Roseateles amylovorans: one gene and its partner. The protein of the gene in region 2 interacts with the protein of the main gene of each other region in a pairwise test. Links are inferred from orthologs where the notes say so. Each region holds a gene or a part of one and is shown on either strand. Other genes may lie near its edges.

Region 1 (11,480 bases), 2.5 Mb from region 2 along the record:
TGTCGGCCATTGCCAAGGGCCATGCGGTCGATCAGGTGTCGGCCGTGCTGGCGTCGCTGGGCCTTCGCGACCATCTGGTGGAGATCGGCGGCGAATTGCGTGGCGCGGGCCTGAAGCCCGAGGGACAACCTTGGTGGGTGGACCTGGAGCCGCCGTCAAACGACTGCGGGCTCGCGCCGGTACGGATGGCCCTGCACGGCTTGGCCGTCGCGACCTCCGGCGACTACCGAAAGTGCTTCGACGACGACGGGCAACGCCGCTCCCACACCGTGGATCCGCGGACCCGTCGGCCGGTGACGCACGGGTTGGCCTCGGTCACCGTCGTCCACGAGCAGGCGATGTGGGCCGACGGCTGGTCGACCGCGCTGATGGTGCTGGGACCGGACGCCGGACTCGACTTGGCCAACCAACTCGGCTTGGCGGCTTTGCTGGTGCGGCGGCGTGATGCGTCGGAGGGCGGCGGATTCGAGGAACAGTTCTCGGCGTCGATGCGCGAACTGATGGTGTGAGGCCGGACCGCATGAGCACGTGGGTGACCGCATGGCCACGGACGAATGCCCGCCGGGCCACCGGCGCGCCGAGTGGGCACGGCCAGAAGGTTCGGGCCCATCGACCGGCACGCCAAGCGCCGGGCATCATGCGGCCGGGCGGATGCGCCCCGACGGGTGTGCCTCGGCCGATGAGCCAAAGTGATGAGCCGAAAGTGAAGAGCCTGGCGAGCGTGGTGCACGGGGTGCGCCGAGCTCGCGTCGTGAGAGAGAAGCGTCCGTGATCCTGTCCCGTCCCGTGTGTGCGATCTTGCTGATCGCACTCTATTCATTGATGTGCGCCGCAGTCTGGTGGCGGCACCGCCGCCGCCAGCGCAAGGCCGCGGCGGATGCGGCCGCGCTGCTGCCCGCAGCGGATGCCGGTGTGCCCGTGCTGGTGCTCCATGCCAGCCAGACCGGCCAGGCCGAGGAGATCGCCTGGCAGACCGCCCGGTCGCTGCACCTGGCCGGCATGCCGGTCCGCGTGGCTGCGCTGGGCGAGGTGGGTCGGGCCGATCTCCTGGCGGCCCGCCATGCCCTTTTCATCGTCAGCACCCATGGGGAAGGTGATGCGCCGGACAGCGCCGTTCCCTTTGCCCGAGACCTGATGAGTGCGGCCGATACGCCGTCGCTGTCGACGCTGCAGGTGGGTGTGCTGGCGCTGGGCGACCGCACCTACACCCACTTCTGCGGATTCGGCCGTGCGCTCGACGCATGGCTGAGGGCCTGCGGCACCGCCGCGTTGTTCGATCGCATCGACGTCGATCGCGGCGATCCGCAGGCGATCGCGCACTGGCGGCAGCGGCTCAGCCATCTGGCGGGCACCGCGGATCTGGCTGAATGGGAGGCGCCGGTCTTCGCCTCGTGGCGGCTGCGCGCGCGCCACCACTTGAACCCGGGCAGCCAGGGCGGGCCGGTCTATCACCTGGAACTGACGCCGGCGGACGACCAGGCAGCGCCTGTCTGGGAAGCCGGCGATCTGGTGCAAGTACGCCCCGTGCTGGCCGATGACGAGCCGCCAGGGACGGATGACGTCACCCTCGGCAACGGCAACGGCAACGGCAACGGCAACGGCAACGGCAACGGCAACGGCGCTGAAGCCGACGATGCCCACCGGCCGCGTGAATACACGATCGCTTCGCTCCCGTCGGACGGCTGCGTCGCGTTGATGGTGCGTCGCACCGAGCGCGAGGACGGCAGCCCGGGATTGGCTTCGGGCCTGTTGACCGAGCGCTTGCCGATCGGGGGCACCGTCGCGCTGCGGCTGCGGCCGCATGCGAGTTTCCGCATCGGCGCCAACCAGTCACGTCCGTTGATCCTGATCGGCAACGGCACCGGGTTCGCAGGCCTGCGCGCGCATCTGAAGGCGCGTGCGGCTTTGGAGTCGGCGTCCTCGTCGATGTCGCCAACGGCGGACCCGCGTGTTCGGACGGCCGATCCGTCGCCGGCGCAATGGCCATCGCCAGCGGCAACAGCATGGCCATCACAGATGCCCGCCGATGCCGTCCCGACACCGAACTTGCCGCAGGCCTTGCCGATGCCCGTCCCCGCCGTGGCGCCGGTCTGGCTGCTCTTCGGCGAGCGGCAGTCCGCGCACGACGCCCACTACCGCGACGAGATCGAGGCATGGCAGCGCAGCGGTCTCCTCGCGCATGCGGATCTGGCGTTCTCCCGCGATCAGCCGGAGCGCGTGCATGTGCAGCATCTGCTCGCGCGCCATGCGCAACGGCTGCGCGAATGGGTCGCTCGGGACGCGGCGATCTACGTCTGCGGCAGCCTGCAAGGCATGGCCGGCGCGGTCGATGCGGTGCTGCGCGAGACGCTCGGCGATGCCGATGTCGACGCGCTGATCCAGCAAGGCCGCTATCGCAGGGACGTGTATTGAGCCTCGAGTGATGCGCCCCTGCGACAAACCGAGGGTCCGGCGTTGACTTCCGAGACGTTTCCCCCCTCGTAAAGCCTTCTCAATGAGAGAGGTGCGCAGTACCATTGCCCGCGCAGGGTGCCAACGAGTACCGAAGGCGTCAGACCTTCACCAGGGCCCGGCACATCAACAACCCTTGATGGAGAGAATCGAAATGGCAACTGCGAAGAAGGCCGCGCCCGCCAAGAAGGCGGCTCCGGCCAAGAAGGCGGCGGCTCCGGCCAAGAAGGCCGCCGCTCCGGCGAAGAAGGCGGCCCCCGCAAAGAAGGCCGCCGCTCCAGCGAAGAAGGCGGCGCCGGCCACGAAGGCGCCTGCAGCAAAGAAGGCGGCAGCTCCTGCGAAGAAGCGCACGCCCAACGCCGCCTTCATGAAGGCCCTGACCCCCAGCCCCGCGCTGGCCGCGATCGTCGGCGACAAGCCGCTGGCGCGGACCGATGTGGTGAAGAAGGTCTGGGAATACATCAAGAAGCACAACCTGCAAGACGCTGCCCAGAAGCGTGTCATCAACGCCGACGCCAAGCTGAAGGAAATCTTCGGCAAGGCCAAGGCGGACATGTTCGAGATGACCAAGCTGATCAACAGCCATCTGAAGGACTGAACCCGGCGCAGGCCTCTGCGGCCTGTCCTGGTTCGTACAAGGCCCGCCTCGTGCGGGCTTTTTTACGCCTGCGCGACGCAGCGGCCCCGCCGCTCAGAAGCGCTCGAGCTGTTCGCGCAGACGTCGGACGTCGATCGGCTTGAGCCAGTAGTCCTGGAAGCCGGCCGCACGGGCGCGTTGGCGCTGATCGTCCATCACGTCCGCCGACAGGGCGACACAGGGCAGGCCGGCCAGCCGTGGATCGGCACGCACCAAGCCGATCAGTTGCAGCCCGTTCATGTCGGGCAGGTTCATGTCCATCAGCACCAGGGCCGGCATCACCTTCGGCAGCATGTCCATCGCCTGCGCGCCGGTTTCGGCGACATGCAGCGTCCAGCCGGACATCAAACGAAACACCTCCTCCATCAACACGATGTTGATGCGGTCATCCTCGACATAGAGGACGTGGCGATGACGTTCGGTGTCAGGCAGGGCAGCGGTGGACATGCAAGCCACGATACCAGTGAAACCCCTGCCCTGTCAGCGTTGTCCCTGAGGGCGGTGGCGATGCGCTGTCGGCGTCGTCCGGCGATGTCGACGGCCCGAAGACGGCTGTCGACGCCGATGTGATCCGGTCTGCGTGGGCCGGTCGCCCGTCCATCCGTTCGAGGTCAACGGCACCACCCGCGCCGGCCCGGTCCGTCGCTTCCCCCGTCACGCGTGCGATGTGTGAGCCAAATGTGACAAAAATCCCGAGGGATCCCACCCTCGGCTGAGGGGGCCCTGCACCCACGACAAACGACTGCTCCCTACACTGCGACCACACCCGCGGATACATCTTGAAACGGGTGACGACGGCAAGGTCTGACCCCGATGGCGGGCGCGGATCGCCGCGAACAAAGAGACTGAGAACAAGCATGTCGTTGGTGGTATCCGTCGCATTGGCGGCGTCAGGGGTGACGCTGCCGCATTGCTCCTGGGACCGTCCTGGAGCGAACCCCTTCATGGGCGATCTGGTGGCCGCCGTGGACCGCTATCCGGATATTCCGGTGGCCACGCGCGCCAAGCTCCAGGCGCGCATGGCCGCCCGCCGCTACGACGAGATCGTGGACATCCATCGCGACCGCATCGTGGGCCGACATGCGTATGGCGCGGAGATCCGTGACATGCATTTCGGCAACGGCCAGGTGTGCCGCTCGGTCTCGCGCGGGAAGTGGACCGCCCAGACCTTGGAGCGCGGCCTGGTCTATTGCGAAGACGGTCAGTGCATCCTGGTGCCGACGGTGTGCCGCAATGTCAGTCGGATCACCCGCACGACGACGATGCCTGGCGTCGGCGGTTCGCCCTCGCAGGCGCGCGATGAAGAGACGTCCGCGCTGGCCTTCGATCCGCCTGGCGCCGGCGCGCCCATGACCGAAGGCGGCGGTGCCGGCACTGGCGAGGGCGTCAGCTTCGCGCAGGTCGCCGTGTTGCCGAACCCCGTCGCGTCGGCTGAAAGCCTGATTCGATCGCCCAGCCTCGGTGGGGCGGGAACGACCGTGCCCGGGCTCATCTCGCTGCCGCAGGTGACGTCATCAGGCCATGGAGCCACGCCGACGACGCCCGACCTCCCCACCGTGCCGACGGTGCCTGACCTTCCCGCGCAACCTGTCTTCCCAGCCGTTCCGGCCGTGCCGGAGCCCCAGACCTGGGCGCTGTTTGTCCTCGGTCTGGCGGCGCTGGCGGTCAGCGCCTGTCGACGCCGCTGAGCGGCCTCAGCCGCGCGCGAGCAACGGCTTCAGATAGCGCCCGGTGTGGCTCTCGGCACACTCGGCCACCGCTTCCGGCGTGCCGGCGATCAGCAGCCGTCCGCCGCCGGAGCCGCCTTCGGGGCCCATGTCGATCAGCCAGTCGGCGGTTTTGATCACATCGAGGTTGTGCTCGATGATCACGATGGTGTTGCCCGCATCGCGCAACTGATGGAGCACCTTCAGCAGCAACGCGATGTCGGCGAAGTGCAGGCCGGTGGTCGGCTCGTCCAGGATGTACAGCGTGCGGCCGGTGTCGCGCTTGGACAGCTCCAGCGCCAGCTTGACCCGCTGCGCCTCGCCGCCGGAAAGCGTGGTGGCGCTCTGGCCCAGCTTGACATAGCCCAGGCCCACATCCATCAGCGTCTGCAGCTTGCGCGCCAGGGTCGGCACGGCGTTGAAGAAGCCCAGCGCGTCCTCCACCGTCAGCCCCAGCACTTCGGAAATGTTCTTGCCCTTGTAGAGCACCTCCAGCGTCTCGCGGTTGTAGCGCTTGCCGCCGCAGGTGTCGCAGGGAACGTAGACGTCCGGCAGGAAGTGCATCTCCACCTTCAGCACGCCGTCGCCCTGGCAGGATTCGCAACGTCCGCCCGCGACGTTGAAGCTGAAGCGGCCGGCGCCGTAGCCGCGTTCGCGTGCGGTCGGCATTTCGGCAAACAGCTCGCGGATCGGCGTGAACAAGCCCGTGTAGGTCGCCGGATTGGAGCGCGGTGTGCGGCCGATCGGCGATTGGTCGACGTTGATGACCTTGTCGAAGGCGTCCATGCCCTCGATCTCGTCATGCTCGGCGGGTTCCGCGTGGCTTTGGTAGAGCTTGCGGGAGACGGCCGCATACAGGGTGTCGTTGACCAGCGTGCTCTTGCCCGAGCCGGAGACGCCGGTCACGCAGGTCAGCAGGCCCACCGGGAATTCCGCAGTGACGCCCTTGAGGTTGTTGCCCCGCGCGTTGACGATCTTCAGCGTGCGCGCGTCGGCGCTGTCCGCCAGCGTGTGGCGGTGCTGGGGCACTTCGATGCGCTCGACGCCGCTCAGGTAGCGACCGGTCGACGACTCGAGATTGGCGGCCACTTCCTCGGGCGTGCCCTGCGCCATGATCCGGCCGCCGTGGACCCCGGCACCGGGGCCCAGGTCCAGCACATGGTCGGCGGCGCGGATGGCGTCCTCGTCATGCTCGACCACCAGCACCGAGTTGCCCAGGTCCCGCAGACGGCGCAGCGTGGCGATCAGGCGGTCGTTGTCCCGCTGATGCAGGCCGATGCTGGGCTCGTCCAGCACATACATCACGCCGGTCAGGCCGGAGCCGATCTGTGAGGCCAGACGGATCCGCTGGGCTTCGCCGCCGGAGAGCGTGTCCGCGCTGCGGTCCAGGCTGAGGTAGTTCAGGCCGACATCGTTGAGGAAGTGCAGCCGGGACGCGATCTCGCGGATCACCTTGTCCGCGATTTCCGCCTTCGCGCCCTTGAGCTTGAGGCCTTCGAAGTACACCAGTGCTTCGCGCAGGGTGGCGTGCTCGACCTCATAGATCGGCTTGCCGCGCTCGCCGTCGGCAGCATCCGCCGGTTGCAGCAGCACATTGCGGGCTTCGCGTCGCAGGCGCGAGCCCTCGCAGTGCGGGCACGGCTTGGCGCTCTGGTAGCGAACCAGTTCCTCACGCACCGCCGCCGAGTCGGTCTCGCGGAACCGGCGCTGCAAGTTGGGCAGGATGCCCTCGAACGGATGCGCCCGCTTGACGCTGCGCTTGCGGCCGTTGGCGCCCTCGGCCTGGTAGACGAAGGTGATTTCCTCGTCGCCGGAGCCGTTGAGCAGCACCGCGCGGGCGGTGTCGGGCAGTTCCTCGAAGGGCAGTTCGATGTCGAAGTCGTAATGCTTCGCCACCGATTCCAGCATCGAGAAGGTGTAGGCATTGCGCCGATCCCAGCCCTTGACCGCACCGCTGGCCAGGCTCAGCGTCGGAAAGGCGACCACCCGTTCCGGATCGAACACGGTGACCTGTCCCAGACCCTCGCAGGAGGGGCAGGCACCGACCGGGGAGTTGAAGGAGAACAGGCGCGGTTCGAGCTCCGGCAGCGAGTAGCTGCAGATCGGGCAGGCGAACTTGCTGGAATAGATGGACTCGGTGCTGCTGTCCATGTTGAGCACCAGCGCCCGGCCGTCGGCCAGGCGCAGCGCGGCCTCGAAGCTCTCGGCCAGTCGCTGGCGCAGGGTGTCGATGCTGTCGTGGCGCAGCTTGATGCGGTCGACCACCACATCGATGTCGTGCTTCTCGGCCTTCTTCAGCGCCGGCAGATCCGGCACTTCCACGGTCTGGCCGTCGATGCGGAACCGCACATAGCCCTGGGCCTGAAGGTCCTGGAACAGCTCGACGAACTCGCCCTTGCGGTCGCGCACCACCGGTGCGAGCAGCATCAGCCGGGACTCGTCGGGCATGGCCAGCACCGCATCCACCATCTGGCCGATGCTCTGGGCTTCCAGCGGCAAATGGTGATCGGGGCAGAAGGGCGTGCCGGCGCGCGCATAGAGCAGGCGCAGGTAATCGTGGATCTCGGTGACGGTGCCGACGGTCGAGCGCGGGTTGTGGCTGGTGGCCTTCTGCTCGATGGAGATCGCGGGCGACAGGCCCTCGATGACATCCACCTCCGGCTTGTCCATCAGTTGCAGGAACTGGCGGGCGTAGGCGGACAGGCTCTCGACATAGCGGCGCTGGCCTTCCGCATACAGCGTGTCGAAGGCCAGGCTGGACTTGCCCGACCCCGACAGACCGGTGATGACCACCAGCTGGTTGCGCGGCAGGTCGACGTCGATGTTCTTCAGGTTGTGGGTGCGCGCCCCGCGCACACGGATCATCGGCGTCTCGCCGGTGATGGGGGCGGCCCGGGTCAAACCGACGGCCGAAGGATGTCCCGGACGCGCGGCGGAGTCGTCGGACGGGACGGGAGCGGCGGGCGGAACTTTCGTGGACATGGGCCGGGAGACTGCTGAAGAGAGCCGAAGAGGCGGGAAGCCGAACTCGCCATGATAGGGCCAGGGCCCAACCGGCGCTTGGCCGTGCTGACGTCGGATGGCAGGACGCCCGCCGAAGCGCCCGCAGGGCAGAGGGGGCGCTTCGTCAAGTCAGGGTAAGAAAGTACCGCGCGTGCCCGAGGCTGTCCTGACAATCCGCCGTTCTGTCAGATCCATCCAATCGGATGCAGGGAGTGGAGTACATGAGTCGAATTGGAAGCCGCCCGGTCGGCGGGCCCTCGTTCGCAGGTCGCGTGCTGTCTTGTCTGGCCTTGGCCGGTGGCCTGGCGCTGGGGGTGTCGGGCATGTCAGCCTCGGCCCAGGGTCAAACTCCGGTGGCTCCGGGCAAGCCGGCGCTGGCGGATTTCTTCCGTCAGCCGCAGATGCGTGACGCGGAGCTCTCGCCGGACGGCCGCTACCTCGCCGCCGTCGTGCGCAGCGGTGAGGGCGACAGCATGCTGGCGGTGATCGAAGTCGATCAGCCGAAAAATGCCAAGGTGGTCGCCGGCTTCGGGGATGCCTCCATCGGCAGCTTCTATTGGGTGAACAACGATTACCTCGTCTACACCGCCGGACTGACCGAAGAGGGCAATGTCCGCGGTCTGCAAGGCAGCGGCCTGTGGTCGGTGCACCGTGACGGCAGCAATGAGCGCATCCTGATCACGCCGAAGTTCGGCGTTCGCGACAGCACCTCCAGCCGCGTGGTGGACCGCACCCTGACGCCGGACTGGGCGCTCGGCGCAGTGCCGCGCGACGGAACCAGCGAGGTCGTGGTGACCAACTACCGCGGTGACACCAAAGGCGATCTTCGCGCCGTGCGACTCGCGCGACTGAATGTGGAGACGGGCATCCGTCGCTTCGTCGACGAGGGCGCCCCGCAGGGCACCCAGGCCTGGTGGGTGGATGCCACCGGGCAGCCCTGGGCGCTGCAGACCCGTCAGGTCAACCAGGTCGCCACCTACCTCAAGGGGCCAGGGGGCGACTGGATCCGCTGGAAGACCGGCGACCTGTATGTCGATCCGCCGCCCACGCCGATCAGCTCCGACGGCCAGGGCCTGCGCCTGATCGCCAAACGCAATGCCGAAGGCACGACCGCGCTGTTTCGACTCGATCCTGAGACGCTGAAGATCGAAGACCAACCGCTGATCTCCGCCAAGGGCTTTGATGTGATGGGCGGGCTCGCCTACGACCGCACCAGCAAACGTGCCCTGGGCCTGTATTTCGGCACCGACGCGCCGGGCAGCCTGTGGTTCGACGCCAAGCTCAAGGCGTGGCAGGCCGCGGTCGACAAGCTGCTGCCCGGTCGTGCCAATGTGCTGCAGTGCGGCGAATGCCTGACCTCGTCGCGGGTGCTGGTGGTGTCGCAATCCGATGTGCAGCCTGCGGAGTTCTATCTGTATGACGGCGCGAGCGGCAAGATGCAGATGATCGGCAGCAGCCGGCCCTGGATCAAGGCGTCCGAGATGGGACAGCGGGACCTGGTCCGCATCCGGGCGCGCGACGGGCTGGAGATCCCGGTCATGGTGACCCTGCCCCGAGGCAAGGCCGCCGGTCCGCGTCCGGCGGTGGTGCTGGTGCACGGGGGACCGTATGTCCAGGGCACGCAATGGCCCTGGAACCCCGTCTCGCAGTTCCTGGCCACGCGCGGCTATGTGGTCATCGAGCCCGAGTTCCGCGGCAGCACCGGCTACGGCGACAAGCTCTTCCGCGCCGGCTGGAAGCAATGGGGCCTGGCGATGCAGGACGACGTCAGCGATTCGCTCAAGTGGGCCGTCAAGAAGGGGTGGGTCGATCCCAAGCGGGTGTGCATTGCCGGCGCCAGCTATGGCGGCTATGCCACGCTGATGGGCCTGATCAAGGATCCCGATCAGTACCAATGCGGTGTGAGCTGGGTGGGTGTGACCGACATCGACATGCTCTACACGGTGCACTGGAGCGACGCCTCCGATGTCTGGAAGGACTTTGGCATGGTCGCCATGGTCGGTGACCGGGTCAAGGATGCGGAGCAATTCCGGCGGACCTCCCCGCTGCAGCGCGCAGCGGAACTGAAGCAGCCCCTTCTGTTGGCCTATGGGGCCAGCGATGACCGGGTCCCCCTGAAGCACGGCACTGAATTCAAGGGCGCCGTCGAGGCCGCAGGCAACAAGAATGTGGAATGGGTGGTGTACGACGGCGAAGGCCACGGCTGGGCCAAGCTGGCCAACAACGTGGACTTCTACGGACGCATGGAACGCTTCCTGGCGAAGTACATCGGTACGGAGCCGTCCCCGGCGCCTGCCGCACCTGCCGCCCCTGCCGCCCCTGCCGCCCCTGCCGCCCCTGCCGCCCCTGCCGCCACGCCGGCCTCGGCGCCCTGATTGGCGCCCTGAGTGATGCGCCGAGCGGTCCGCCGTCCCGCTGAAGCGGACGGCATCCGCCTGAAGGCCGTCCGAGGCACCGTGAGGTGGCCTCCCCGGCATTCTTCCTCGGCGCCCCCTCCTGGGGACGGGCATCCGGACCGGACCGTTGCACAATGGTTTCGGTCCGGACTCCCCGAGCGCCCACCTTGTTCAAAGTCCAACTGCCCTCGCTGTCGCTGCGCAGTGTCATCCTGCTGGCGGTGGTCGTGGGGATCGTGGCCCCGGCCACCCTGCTGCTGTTCTTCAGCGACGCCATGGTCCGGCGCAGCCTGGAGCCGCTGCTCGAAGGCCAGCGTGCCGCCGTCCTGACCCTGGCCGCCACCGGCTTGTCGGATCCGCTCTGGACGGTGGACACGCCCGCCGTGCAGCGCGCCCTGGACCAGTTGCTGTCGGATGTGAATGTCTGCGGTGTCGAGCTGAGCGAGGAACGTCCCGACACGCCGGACATCGTCCGTACCAAGTGCGATCCCGGTTGGCCCACCGTCACCCTGGCGTCGATGATCCGTCGCGAGGACAAGGTGCTGGGCATCCTGCGGGTCCACTTCGATGACGCTGCGCAGGAGCGGCTGCTCGCCGATGGACGTCGCCAGACGGCGCTGATCGTCGGCATCCAGGTGCTGGTCGGCGTGACCATCGTGCTGCTGGTGTTCTACCTGCGCTTCGTGCGGCCGATCGATCGCCTCAAGCAGCTCGCCAGCGCGGTGGCGCAGCGCCAGACGGTGCCCCGGCTGCAGTGGAACCGAAAGGATGAACTGGGCCAGCTCGGCGCCCATCTGGATGAGATGGGCCGGCAGATCACCGGGCTGATCGCCGACATGGAGAGCAAGAACGCGCAATTGCATCAGCTGGCGATGTACGACCATCTGACCGGGCTGCCTAACCGCACCCTGTTCCGCGAGATCTTCCTGCACGAGGCCGCGGTCGCTCAGCGCGACCAGACGGCGCTGGCGCTGATGTTCGTCGACCTGGACCGGTTCAAGGCGATCAACGATTCACTGGGCCATGCGGCCGGCGACCGCATGCTGCTGCAGGCCAGTGAGCGTTTGCGTCAGGCGGTGCGGGCGTCCGATCTGGCCTGTCGGGTCAGCGGCGATGAGTTCCTGCTCCTGATTCGCGACGCCAGCGACCTGGTGGCCCACGCCGCCCAGCGCCTGATCGAGGCGCTCAATTCACCGCTTCAACTCGAGACCGGCGTGGCCAGTGTCTCGGCCAGCATCGGGATCGCGGTCTATCCGCGCGACGGCGAGGATTTCGACACCCTGGTGC
Region 2 (11,052 bases):
CCTCATTGAGGCCTTCGCGCACGAAATCCAGCTCGGTGCCATCCAGGTAGGGCAGGCTCTTCGGATCGATGAGCACCTTCACGCCGTGGCCTTCGAAGACCACATCGTCCGGGGTCACCTCATCGGCATATTCCAGCTTGTAGGCCAGGCCGGAGCAGCCGGTGGTCTTCACACCCAGTCGCACGCCCACGCCACGGCCACGCTTGCTGATGTAGCGCGTGACGTGGCGGGCAGCCGCTTCGGTCAGAGTGACGGACATGTCGACCTCAGGCCGTCGCGGTCGCGTCGACAGCAGCACCCGCGGTCGCCGAAGCGGCGCTGCCGGTGTGGTGTCGGGCACGGTAATCATCCACCGCCGCCTTGATCGCGTCTTCGGCCAGGATGGAGCAATGGATCTTCACTGGCGGCAGCGCGAGCTCTTCCGCGATGTGGGTGTTCTTGATCGACAGCGCTTCGTCCAGGCTCTTGCCCTTGACCCATTCGGTCACCAGCGAGCTCGACGCAATCGCGGAGCCGCAACCGTAGGTCTTGAACTTTGCGTCCTCGATCAGGCCCGTGGCCGGGTTCACCTTGATCTGCAGCTTCATCACGTCGCCGCAGGCGGGTGCGCCCACCATGCCGGTACCGATGGTGTCGTCGCCCTTGTCGAAGGCGCCGACATTGCGGGGATTTTCGTAGTGGTCGATGACCTTGTCGCTGTATGCCATGGCTGTTTCTCCAACGTCTTGTTTATGCGTTCACTGCGTTCACGCGGACCGCTTGTCGCTTGATGCCTGATGTGGGACGCTCAATGCGCCGCCCACTGGATGGTGCTGATGTCGACGCCATCCTTGTACATGTCCCACAAGGGCGACAAATCGCGCAGCTTGGCCACGCGGTCCTTCAGCAGCGAGACGGCGTAATCGATTTCTTCCTCGGTCGTGAAGCGACCGATCGTCATCCGAAGCGACGAGTGCGCCAGCTCATCGCTGCGACCCAAGGCACGCAGCACGTAGCTGGGCTCCAGGCTCGCGGAGGTGCAGGCCGATCCCGACGACACGGCAATGCCCTTGATGCCCATGATCAACGACTCGCCTTCCACATAATTGAAGGAGGCATTGACGTTGTGCGGCACCCGACGGGTCATGTCGCCGTTGATGAACACCTGCTCGATGTCCTTCAGCCCGTCCAGCAGACGCTGTTGCAGCGCCTTGATGCGCGGCAGCTCGGTCGCCATTTCTTCCCGCGCGATGCGGAAGGCTTCGCCCATGCCCACGATCTGGTGTGTCGGCAATGTGCCGGAACGCAGACCGCGTTCGTGACCGCCACCGTGCATCTGCGCTTCCAGACGCACCCGCGGCTTGCGACGCACATACAGCGCGCCGATGCCCTTCGGGCCGTAGGACTTGTGCGAGGCCAGGCTCATCAGGTCGACCGGCAGCGTCGCCAGGTCAATTTCCACCTTGCCGGTCGCCTGGGCGGCGTCGACGTGGAACACGATGCCCTTCTCACGGCACAGCGCGCCGATGGTCGGGATGTCCTGGATCACGCCGATCTCGTTGTTCACGAACATCACCGAGATCAGGATCGTGTCGGGGCGGATCGCCGCTTTGAGGGCTTCCAAATCCAGCAGTCCGTCTTCCTGGACATCGAGGTAGGTCACCTCGAAGCCTTGGCGCTCCAGCTCACGCGTGGTGTCCAGCACCGCCTTGTGCTCGGTCTTGACGGTGATCAGATGCTTGCCGCGACTCTGGTAGAAGTGCGCAGCACCTTTGATCGCCAGGTTGTTGGACTCGGTCGCGCCGGAGGTCCAGACAATTTCACGCGGATCCGCGCCGATCAGTTTGGCGACTTCGATGCGCGCCTTCTCGACGGCCTCTTCCGCCTCCCAGCCCCAGGCATGACTGCGCGAAGCCGGGTTGCCGAAATGTTCGCGCAACCACGGGATCATCGCGTCGACGACGCGCGGATCCACCGGCGTGGTGGCGCCGTAGTCCATGTAAATGGGGAAATGCGGGGTCATGTCCATGGGATAGCTTCTTCTTCTGACCAACTGGTACGGAAACTGGCGCTTGCAGTCACATCCGCCCATCGTGGCCCGTCGTGGCCCGACGGCCCGGCGGAGGACCGATGGCCTACTTGCTCAGGGCATTGCCCAGTGCAAACACGGAATTGGGTGCGGTGATGCGGATCGGCTTGACGACCGGCGTGCTGGAGATCGCGCGCTTGATCGGGGCTTCTTCCACAGTGACGCCCTTGGCCAGCTGGTCATCCACCAGCTTGCGCAGCGTGACCGAGTCGAGATACTCGATCATCTTGTTGTTCAGCGCGGTCCACAGGTCGTGCGTGATGCAGCGGCCGGTGTCGTCACCCATGCAATTTTCCTTGCCGCCGCAGCCGGTGGCATCGATCGGCTCGTCGACCGCCACGATGATGTCGGCCACGGTGATCTCATCGGAACGCCGGCCCAGCGAGTAACCTCCGCCGGGACCTCGGGTGCTTTCGACCAGTTGGTGACGGCGCAGTTTGCCGAACAGCTGTTCCAGGTAGGACAGCGAGATCTGCTGGCGTTGGCTGATGGCCGCGAGTGCGACCGGGCCGCCGTTTTCACGGAGCGCCAGATCAATCATCGCGGTGACAGCAAAACGACCTTTGGTGGTGAGACGCATCGAACTTCTCCTTGGCCGGTGAAGGCAGCAGGACCTTGAAGCGGCAGCCCGGCGACCCCGGACCGACTCACGAAGCAGGGTTAACCCCTCGCTATAGGTGAGCATTCTACTCGGGTAAGCAAAAGCTTGCTCGGGTTACCCCCGACACGCGCCCGGAGGCGCGATCAAGGGCCGATGCGGGCGACGATTTGCTGCGCCAGACGCTCGCAACCCTGCTCGATTCGGTCAAGCACATCCTCAAAGCCGTCCGGGCCGCCGTAGTAGGGATCGGGGATCTCGACCTCGCCGGGGAGCAGCCCCAGCCGGTGCTGGAGGGGCGCTGGGCAGCGACGGCGCAATTCACGCAGGTGCCCGGCGTCCATGGCCACGATCAGATCGAAGCGCTCGAAATCATTCGGGCGAAGCGCGCGCGCCCGTTGGCCGGAGAGCTCGTAGCCCCTCTTTCGGGCATGGTCTTGGCTGCGAGGATCCGGAGGCTCCCCAGCGTGCCAGCCCTGCACGCCGGCCGAGTCAATGTGGACTCGGTCCGCCCATCCCAGCGACGACAGCTTCGAGCGAAGCACGCCTTCAGCGGTGGGCGACCGGCAGATGTTTCCGGTGCAGACGAAGAGAACAGACAGATCAACGCTGGACATGGTGAGATTCTCCAGGCCTGCATCGTCTTTACAAACTGTCAACCCGCCGCTATCGCAGCCACGATGACCCTTCCGCGGACGTCGCGTGCCTGGATTTCAGGGCATGCTGTGCCGGCAACCATTCCTCATCCAAGCAGCTCGGCACCTCAACAGTCCGGCAGCTCAACAGTTCGGCAGCCCAACAGTCACACAACGCCCAAGGCTTACCCACCTGACCACCCCGCGCGCAGCACGCTCAAGATCAAGGCAACGACCGACACGAATGCCGCCACACTGGCCAAGGTCGTGCCGATGACCCAGCGCTGCATCTCGCCGAAGCCTTTGTGCATCTCGGCTCGCAGGCGACCCTCCAGGTCACTGAGGTCAGCTTTGGTGGCGAGCGTCGGGATCACCGTGCGCCACTTCGTTTCAAGGGTGATGAGGCGTTTGTCCATGTGGACATGGTCATCCGGCGCCGCCCGAGGCTCAATAGCAGCCACTGCACGAGCAACCCCTCTTCGTCTCAGGAAGATGTCAGGGATACCACCTGAACCAGTGGGTTCGTTACCACCCCTTACGACTTGCCCGACGCGATCGGCACGACGTTGTCGTGCACCGCCGCGCCGAAAGCCTGCTCCTTGAGTTGCGCCAATTGATCGCGCAGCCGCGCGGCCTTCTCGAATTCGAGGTTGCGCGCATGCTCCAGCATCTGCTTTTCCAGTTGCGTGATGCGCTTGCTCAGATCCTTCTCGCTCATCGCCTCGACCTCGGCGGCCTCGTGGATCAGCTTGGCGTCATCCCGTCCGGGCTTGTCGCTGTAGACCCCGTCGATCAAGTCGCGAATGCGCTTGACGACGCCGCGCGGCGTGATCCCGTTTTCGGCGTTGAAGGCGACCTGCTTGGCGCGGCGCCGCTCGGTCTCCCCAATGGCCTTGCGCATCGACTCGGTCATGCGGTCCGCATAGAGGATGGCCTTGCCGTTGACGTTGCGCGCCGCCCGCCCGATGGTCTGGATCAAACTGCGCTCGGCGCGCAGGAAGCCTTCCTTGTCGGCATCCAGAATGGCCACCAGCGAGACCTCCGGAATGTCCAGGCCCTCTCGCAGCAGGTTGATCCCCACCAGCACGTCGAAAGTCCCCAGGCGCAGGTCCCGCAGGATCTCGACCCGCTCCACCGTATCGATGTCCGAATGCAGATAGCGGACCTTCACCCCGTTGTCGCTGAGGTATTCGGTCAACTGCTCCGCCATGCGCTTGGTCAACGTGGTGATCAGCACCCGCTCATGGATCTCCACCCGGTCACGGATCTCCTGCAGGACATCGTCGACCTGATGAACGGCCGGACGCACCTCCACAATCGGATCCACCAGACCGGTCGGCCGCACCAATTGCTCGACCACGTTGCCGGCCTGGCGCTTTTCATAGTCGCCTGGGGTCGCCGACACGAAGATCGCCTGGCGCATCTTGCGTTCGTACTCTTCGAACTTCAGCGGTCGGTTGTCCATGGCGGACGGCAGACGGAAGCCGTAGTCGACCAGGGTGCTCTTGCGGGCCCGGTCGCCGTTGTACATGCCGCCGAATTGCCCGATCAGCACATGGCTCTCGTCCAGGAACATCAGCGCATCCGGCGGCAGGTAGTCCACCAGCGTCGGCGGCGGATCGCCCGGCGCCGCGCCCGACAGGTGCCGGGTGTAGTTCTCGATGCCCTTGCAATGGCCCACCTCCTGCAACATCTCCAAGTCAAACCGGGTGCGCTGCTCCAACCGCTGCGCTTCCACCAGCTTGCCTTCCTTGATGAAGAAGGCCACACGCTCGCGCAGCTCCTCCTTGATCGTCTCGATCGCCGCCACCACACGGTCCCGCGGCGTCACATAGTGACTGGAGGGATAAACCGTGAAGCGCGGGATCTTCTGCCGGATCTGACCCGTCAGCGGATCGAACAGCTGCAGCCCTTCCAGCTCGTCATCGAACAGTTCGATGCGCAGCGCCAGCTCCGAGTGCTCGGCCGGGAAGACGTCGATGGTGTCGCCACGCACGCGGAAATGGCCGCGGGTGAATTCCATCTCGTTGCGGGTGTACTGCATCCGCGCCAGCTGCGCGATCACATCGCGCTGACCGACTTTGTCCCCCACCCGCAGCGTCATCACCATCTGGTGGTAGTCGCTGGGGTTGCCGATGCCGTAGATCGCCGACACCGACGCCACGATCACCACATCACGACGTTCCAGCAGGCTCTTGGTGCAGGACAGCCGCAACTGCTCGATCTGCTCATTGATCGCGCTGTCCTTCTCGATGAACAGGTCGCGCTGCGGCACATAGGCCTCGGGCTGGTAGTAGTCGTAGTAGCTGACGAAGTACTCGACGGCGTTCTTCGGGAAGAACTCCCGGAACTCGCTGTACAGCTGCGCCGCCAACGTCTTGTTCGGCGCGAAGATGATCGCGGGGCGACCCAGCCGCGCGATGGTGTTGGCCATCGTGAAGGTCTTGCCTGAGCCCGTCACGCCCAGCAGCGTCTGGAAGCTCTCGCCGTCGTTCACCCCTTCGACGAGCTGCTGAATCGCCGTGGGCTGATCACCCGCCGGCGGATACGGCTGGAAGAGCTGGAACGGAGAGCCTTCGAAAGAGACGAATTCGCCCTTCGGCAGCGCTTGTGCCGGGTCGCTCGCCGCCTCGGCGGCGGGCGGGACAACAGGCTTGGCAACAGTGGATCGACTCATCAGACTACTCTCAGGCTACGCTCAGGGTTACCCAGGATGACGACCATTCCCTGCCTACAATCGGCAGGCTTCGCTGGGCGTCTCAACACGACAGCGTAGCGCAGCCGGCGATCCCTGTCGGCTCACTGCCTCTTCGCTCTTGCCAACGCACTGTCAGGAAAGCCTCCATGTCCCTGTTCGCCGCCGTCGCCATGGCCCCTCGCGACCCCATCCTGGGCCTGAACGAACAATTCAATGCCGACCCCAACCCCAACAAGGTCAACCTGGGCGTGGGCGTGTACTACGACGACAACGGCAAACTGCCGCTGCTGGGCTGCGTGGCCACCGCCGAAGCGCAGATGCAGGCCGCCCCGAAGGCACGCGGCTACCTGCCGATCGACGGCATCGTCGCCTATGACCAAGCGGTGCAGGCGCTGGTGTTCGGTGCCGATGCGGAGGTCCTGAAGGCCAAGCGCGTGGCGACCGTCCAGGCCCTGGGCGGCACCGGCGGCCTGAAGATCGGCGCCGACTTCCTGAAGCGACTGAACCCGGCGGCCAAGGTGCTGATCTCGGATCCGTCCTGGGAAAACCACCGGGCGCTGTTCACCAACGCCGGCTTCACCGTCGAGACCTATCCCTACTACGACGCCGCCCAGCGTGGCATCCATGTCGAAGGCATGCTGACGGCGCTCAATGCGGCGCCAGCGGGCACGGTCATCGTGCTGCACGCCTGCTGCCACAACCCCACCGGCTATGACCTGACGCCCGCCCAGTGGGCGAGGGTGGTCGAGACCGTCAAGGCCCGCCAACTGGTGGCCTTCCTCGACATGGCCTATCAGGGCTTCGGCGAGGGCATCGCCGAAGACGGCGCGGTGATCCAGCAGTTCCTGGACGCCGGCCTGGACTTCTTTGTCTCCACCAGCTTCTCCAAGAGCTTCTCCCTGTACGGCGAGCGCGTCGGCGCGCTGAGCGTGGTCTGCGCCAATGCGGAAGAGACCACCAAGGTCCTGAGCCAGCTCAAGATCGTCATCCGCACCAACTACTCCAACCCGCCCACCCACGGCGCCCAGGTGGTGGCCACAGTGCTGTCCACGCCGGCCCTGAGGGCCCAATGGGAAGAAGAGCTGGCAGGCATGCGGGTGCGCATCCGCCAGATGCGCGAAGCCCTGGTGATCGAACTTAAGGCCGCCGGCATCCAGGAAGACCTGAGCTTTGTCACCCGGCAGAAGGGCATGTTCAGCTACTCCGGCCTCAGCACCGAGCAGATGCAGCGACTGCGCAGCGAATTCGGCGTGTATGGCGTCGATTCGGGCCGCATCTGCGTCGCCGCATTGAACAGCAAGAACATCAAGGCGGTGGCCGCCGCGATTGCCGCGGTCAAGAAGGCCTGAACCGACACGGGCGGGGCCTGACGCCCGCCCAGCCGCTCAAGCGTCATCCGCACGCCGGGCAGCCACTCACCCGCACAGCGATCCCAACGGGGTCGACCGTCACCATGCGGTCGACCCCGTTTGCTTTTTGGATCGACCACCGCCCCACCCCGTCACCTTGGCGACACCTCCAACCCCACAATGCGGCGGGCCGGCGGGCACGGGCCCGGTTTTCCGGCGATTTGTGACGATTTGAGGGCACTGACACGACTTTGACGCATGCCGCTGCGGCTCACGCGGCGCACACTCCCGGCATCGGCGGGCCTAGAATTGCTGCATTGCACAATGCCAATTCCCGGCGGTCTCACCGCGGTCTCACCGTTCCTCCACAGGGGTAGCCAGATGCTCTATCAGTTGTACGAAACCCAGCGCGCGCTCCTGAGCCCTTTCTCGGAATTCGCCAGCGCCTCCGCCAAGCTGTACAGCCACCCGTTGTCGCCGTTCGCGCACACACCGATGTCGCATCGGCTGTCTGCCGGCCTGGACCTGATGCACCGCCTGGCCAAGGAATACGAAAAGCCGGAGTTCAACCTCCACAGCGTGAAGGTCGATGGCGTGGATGTGGCCATCCAGGAACTGGTGGCCCTGGAAAAGCCGTTCTGTCGCCTGCTGCGCTTCAAGCGCTACACCGACGACCTGAAGGTGCTGGGCAAGATGAAGTCGCAGCCCACCGTGCTGGTGGTGGCCCCGCTCTCCGGCCATCACGCCACGCTGCTGCGTGATACCGTCGCCCAACTGCTCAAGGACCACAAGGTCTTCATCACCGACTGGACCGATGCCCGCATGGTGTCGCTCGAGAACGGCCCCTTCCACCTCGATGACTATGTCGAGTATGTGCAGGACTTCATCCGCCATGTCGGCGCCGACTGCCACGTGATCTCCGTCTGCCAGCCCACCGTCCCGGTGCTGGCGGCGATTTCGCTCATGGCCAGCCAGGGCGAACCCACGCCGCGCTCGATGACGATGATGGGCGGCCCGATCGACGCCCGCCGCAGCCCGACCGCGGTCAACAACCTGGCGATGAACAAGAGCTACAGCTGGTTCGAGAACAACGTCATCTACCGGGTGCCGACCAACTACCCAGGCGCCGGACGCGAGGTTTACCCCGGCTTCCTGCAGCACACCGGCTTCGTGGCCATGAACCCGGATCGCCACCTCACCTCCCACTACGACTACTTCCTGGACCTGGTCCGCGGCGACGACGACAGCGCCGATGCCCACCGCCGCTTCTACGACGAGTACAACGCGGTCCTGGACATGCCCGCCGAGTACTACCTGGACACCATCAAGACGGTCTTCCAGGACTTCGCGCTGGTCAACGGCACCTGGGACGTGCGCGGCCACCGGGTCCGCCCGCAGGACATCACCACCACCGCCCTCCTCACGGTCGAGGGCGAACTCGACGACATCTCTGGCGCCGGCCAGACCCGCGCCGCCCATGAGCTGTGCAACGGCATCAGCACCCAGCACCAGTTCCATTACGACGCGGTGGGTGCCGGCCACTACGGGATCTTCTCGGGTCGCCGCTGGCGGGAAAAGGTCTATCCGGTGATTCGGGACTTCATTGCCAAGTACGATGCGGCCCCGTTGACATCCACCGCCGCGCCCAAGCGTGCCACCTCCGCACGCCGATCGCGCCAAACCGCTGAGTGAATCCTGTTGCCCTTGACGAGCTGGTCCAACGGCTGGACCAGGCTCTGCCGCAGACGCAGTGCACCCGCTGCGGCTATCCCGATTGCCATTCCTACGCCCACGCCATCGCCAGAGGCGAGGCGGCCATCAACCAGTGCCCGCCCGGCGGCGCGGAGGGCATCACCCGCCTGGCCGCCCTGACCGGTTGCCCCGCCCTGCCTCTCAACCCTGAACACGGCGTCGAGGGGCCGCTGCGCCTGGCGGTCATCGATGAGGACTGGTGCATCGGCTGCACCCTGTGCATCAAGGCCTGCCCGGTCGATGCGATCGTGGGCAGCAACAAGGTGATGCATGTCGTGATCGACGAGGCCTGCACCGGCTGCGAGCTCTGCATCCCGGTCTGCCCGGTGGACTGCATCTCGTTGACCGACATCACGCCCGGCCGCAGCGGCTGGGCCGCATGGCGTGCCGATCAGGCCGAGCAAGCCCGCCAGCGCTACCGGGCGCATGAGATTCGCCTGGTTAGACAAAAGCAGGAACACGACGACCGACTCGAAGCCAAGGCCGCCCACAAGCTGGCGAACCTGGAAGAGGCCTCGCACATCACCGATACCGTCCAGTTGGACCGCAAACGCGCCGTCATCGAAGCCGCGCTGGCCCGTGCCCGCGCCAAGCGAGGCGCATGAGTGCGCCCGCCGATGCTGCTCGATTCCGCCCGCCTGCCGCCATGAACAAGACCCAAGTCCGCGAATTCTTCGAGATCCTGCGCCGCGCCAATCCGTCGCCGCAGACCGAACTCGAATACGCCAGTGTGTTCGAACTGCTTGCCGCAGTGCTGCTGTCGGCGCAGGCCACCGACGTCGGTGTCAACAAGGCCACGCGCCGGCTGTTCGTGGTGGCCAACACCCCCGCCAAGATCCTGGCCCTGGGCGAGGAACGCCTGGCCGACCACATCAAGACCATCGGCCTGTACCGCACCAAGGCGAAGAACCTGTACGCCACCTGCGGCATCCTGGTCCAACAGCACGGCGGACAGGTGCCCCGCAGCCGGGAAGCGCTGGAGGCCCTGCCCGGCGTCGGGCGCAAGACCGCCAATGTGGTGCTCAATGTCGCGTTCGGTGAAGCGACGATGGCGGTCGACACCCATATCTTCCGCGTCGGCAACCGCACCGGCCTGGCGCCTGGGAAGAATGTGCTGGAAGTCGAGCAGCAGTTGCTCAAGCGCATTCCGCAAGAGTTCCTGGTCGATGCCCATCACTGGCTGATCCTGCATGGCCGCTATGTCTGTCAGGCACGTCGGCCGCTGTGCGAGCGCTGCGCCGTCATCGATCAATGCGACAGCGCGCCCCTGTCTGCCGCGCGTTGATCGACACCGCCGACAACGTCCGCTCACGTCTCCCGCGACAACCGCCGCCTACAATCCCGGCATCCCGCCCGCCTGAGGAACTGCTCGAGGAACCATGTCAAGCATCAACGACCTTGTCGATCGTGTGGAGCGCCTGCTGGTGCGCCATGAGGAGCTCAAGCGCACGAACGCCCTGCTGGAACAGCAGGTGCAGTCCCTCGGTCAGGAGCGCGACAGCCTGCGCTCGCGGCTGGCCGCAGCCCGTGCGCGCGTCGATGCGCTGCTGGACCGGCTGCCGCTCGAAGCCACGGACACCCCGTCTGACACCCCGACAGCCTCCCAGAAGAGCAGCGCATGAAACAGATGGAAGTCACGATCATGGGCCAGAGCTATCTGCTCGGATGCCCGGAGGGCGGCGAAGCGGCGTTGGCCAAGGCGGTGGGACGGGTCGACAAGGAGATGTGCGCCATCCGTGATGCCGGCCGGATCAAGGCCCGCGAGCGCATTGCGGTGCTGGCTGCGCTCAATCTGGCGTTTTCGCTGAGCGATGCGGCGCAAGCCGCTGGCGCCTCGGTGCCCCATGGCGCCCCCGGCTCGCTCAACGGCGCCCAAGATGGCTCCCATGACGGCCCCATGGAGGGTGCGGCCCTACCCGATCTTGACGCATTGATGAAACGCATCGATGAAG

What was found.
Region 1: the proteins of uvrB (region 2) and uvrA interact in binary tests that used the Escherichia coli proteins (3 or more experiments, as listed by UniProt). The link is inferred for Roseateles amylovorans from one-to-one orthologs.

Annotation. Positions count from the first base shown.
Region 1 is NZ_CP104562.2:6,035,259-6,046,738, reverse strand. Bases 4,583-7,993 are described here. They hold uvrA (excinuclease ABC subunit UvrA), read right to left. Parts: upstream 7,660-7,993; coding sequence 4,783-7,659; downstream 4,583-4,782. Other genes in these bases: N4261_RS24980 (MHFG family PEP-CTERM protein), read left to right, coding at 4,583-4,776. Outside these bases: N4261_RS25000 (FAD:protein FMN transferase), read left to right, coding at 1-509; N4261_RS24995 (sulfite reductase subunit alpha), read left to right, coding at 799-2,412; N4261_RS24990 (SWIB/MDM2 domain-containing protein), read left to right, coding at 2,606-3,049; N4261_RS24985 (response regulator), read right to left, coding at 3,143-3,535; more of N4261_RS24980, read left to right, coding at 3,946-4,582; N4261_RS24970 (alpha/beta hydrolase family protein), read left to right, coding at 8,019-10,172; N4261_RS24965 (putative bifunctional diguanylate cyclase/phosphodiesterase), read left to right, coding at 10,361-11,480. UniProt on the Escherichia coli protein: The UvrABC repair system catalyzes the recognition and processing of DNA lesions. UvrA is an ATPase and a DNA-binding protein. A damage recognition complex composed of 2 UvrA and 2 UvrB subunits scans DNA for abnormalities.
Region 2 is NZ_CP104562.2:3,571,747-3,582,798, forward strand. Bases 3,408-6,390 are described here. They hold uvrB (excinuclease ABC subunit UvrB), read right to left. Parts: upstream 5,979-6,390; coding sequence 3,837-5,978; downstream 3,408-3,836. Other genes in these bases: N4261_RS14785 (hypothetical protein), read right to left, coding at 3,487-3,717; N4261_RS14795 (amino acid aminotransferase), read left to right, coding at 6,146-6,390. In the rest of the region: iron-sulfur cluster assembly protein IscA, read right to left, coding at 1-259; Fe-S cluster assembly scaffold IscU, read right to left, coding at 267-707; N4261_RS14770 (IscS subfamily cysteine desulfurase), read right to left, coding at 788-2,008; N4261_RS14775 (Fe-S cluster assembly transcription factor), read right to left, coding at 2,115-2,648; N4261_RS14780 (low molecular weight protein-tyrosine-phosphatase), read right to left, coding at 2,813-3,283; more of N4261_RS14795, read left to right, coding at 6,391-7,348; N4261_RS14800 (polyhydroxyalkanoate depolymerase), read left to right, coding at 7,730-9,040; electron transport complex subunit RsxB, read left to right, coding at 9,037-9,705; nth (endonuclease III), read left to right, coding at 9,747-10,385; cell division protein ZapB, read left to right, coding at 10,480-10,722; N4261_RS14820 (cell division protein ZapA), read left to right, coding at 10,719-11,052. UniProt on the Escherichia coli protein: The UvrABC repair system catalyzes the recognition and processing of DNA lesions. A damage recognition complex composed of 2 UvrA and 2 UvrB subunits scans DNA for abnormalities.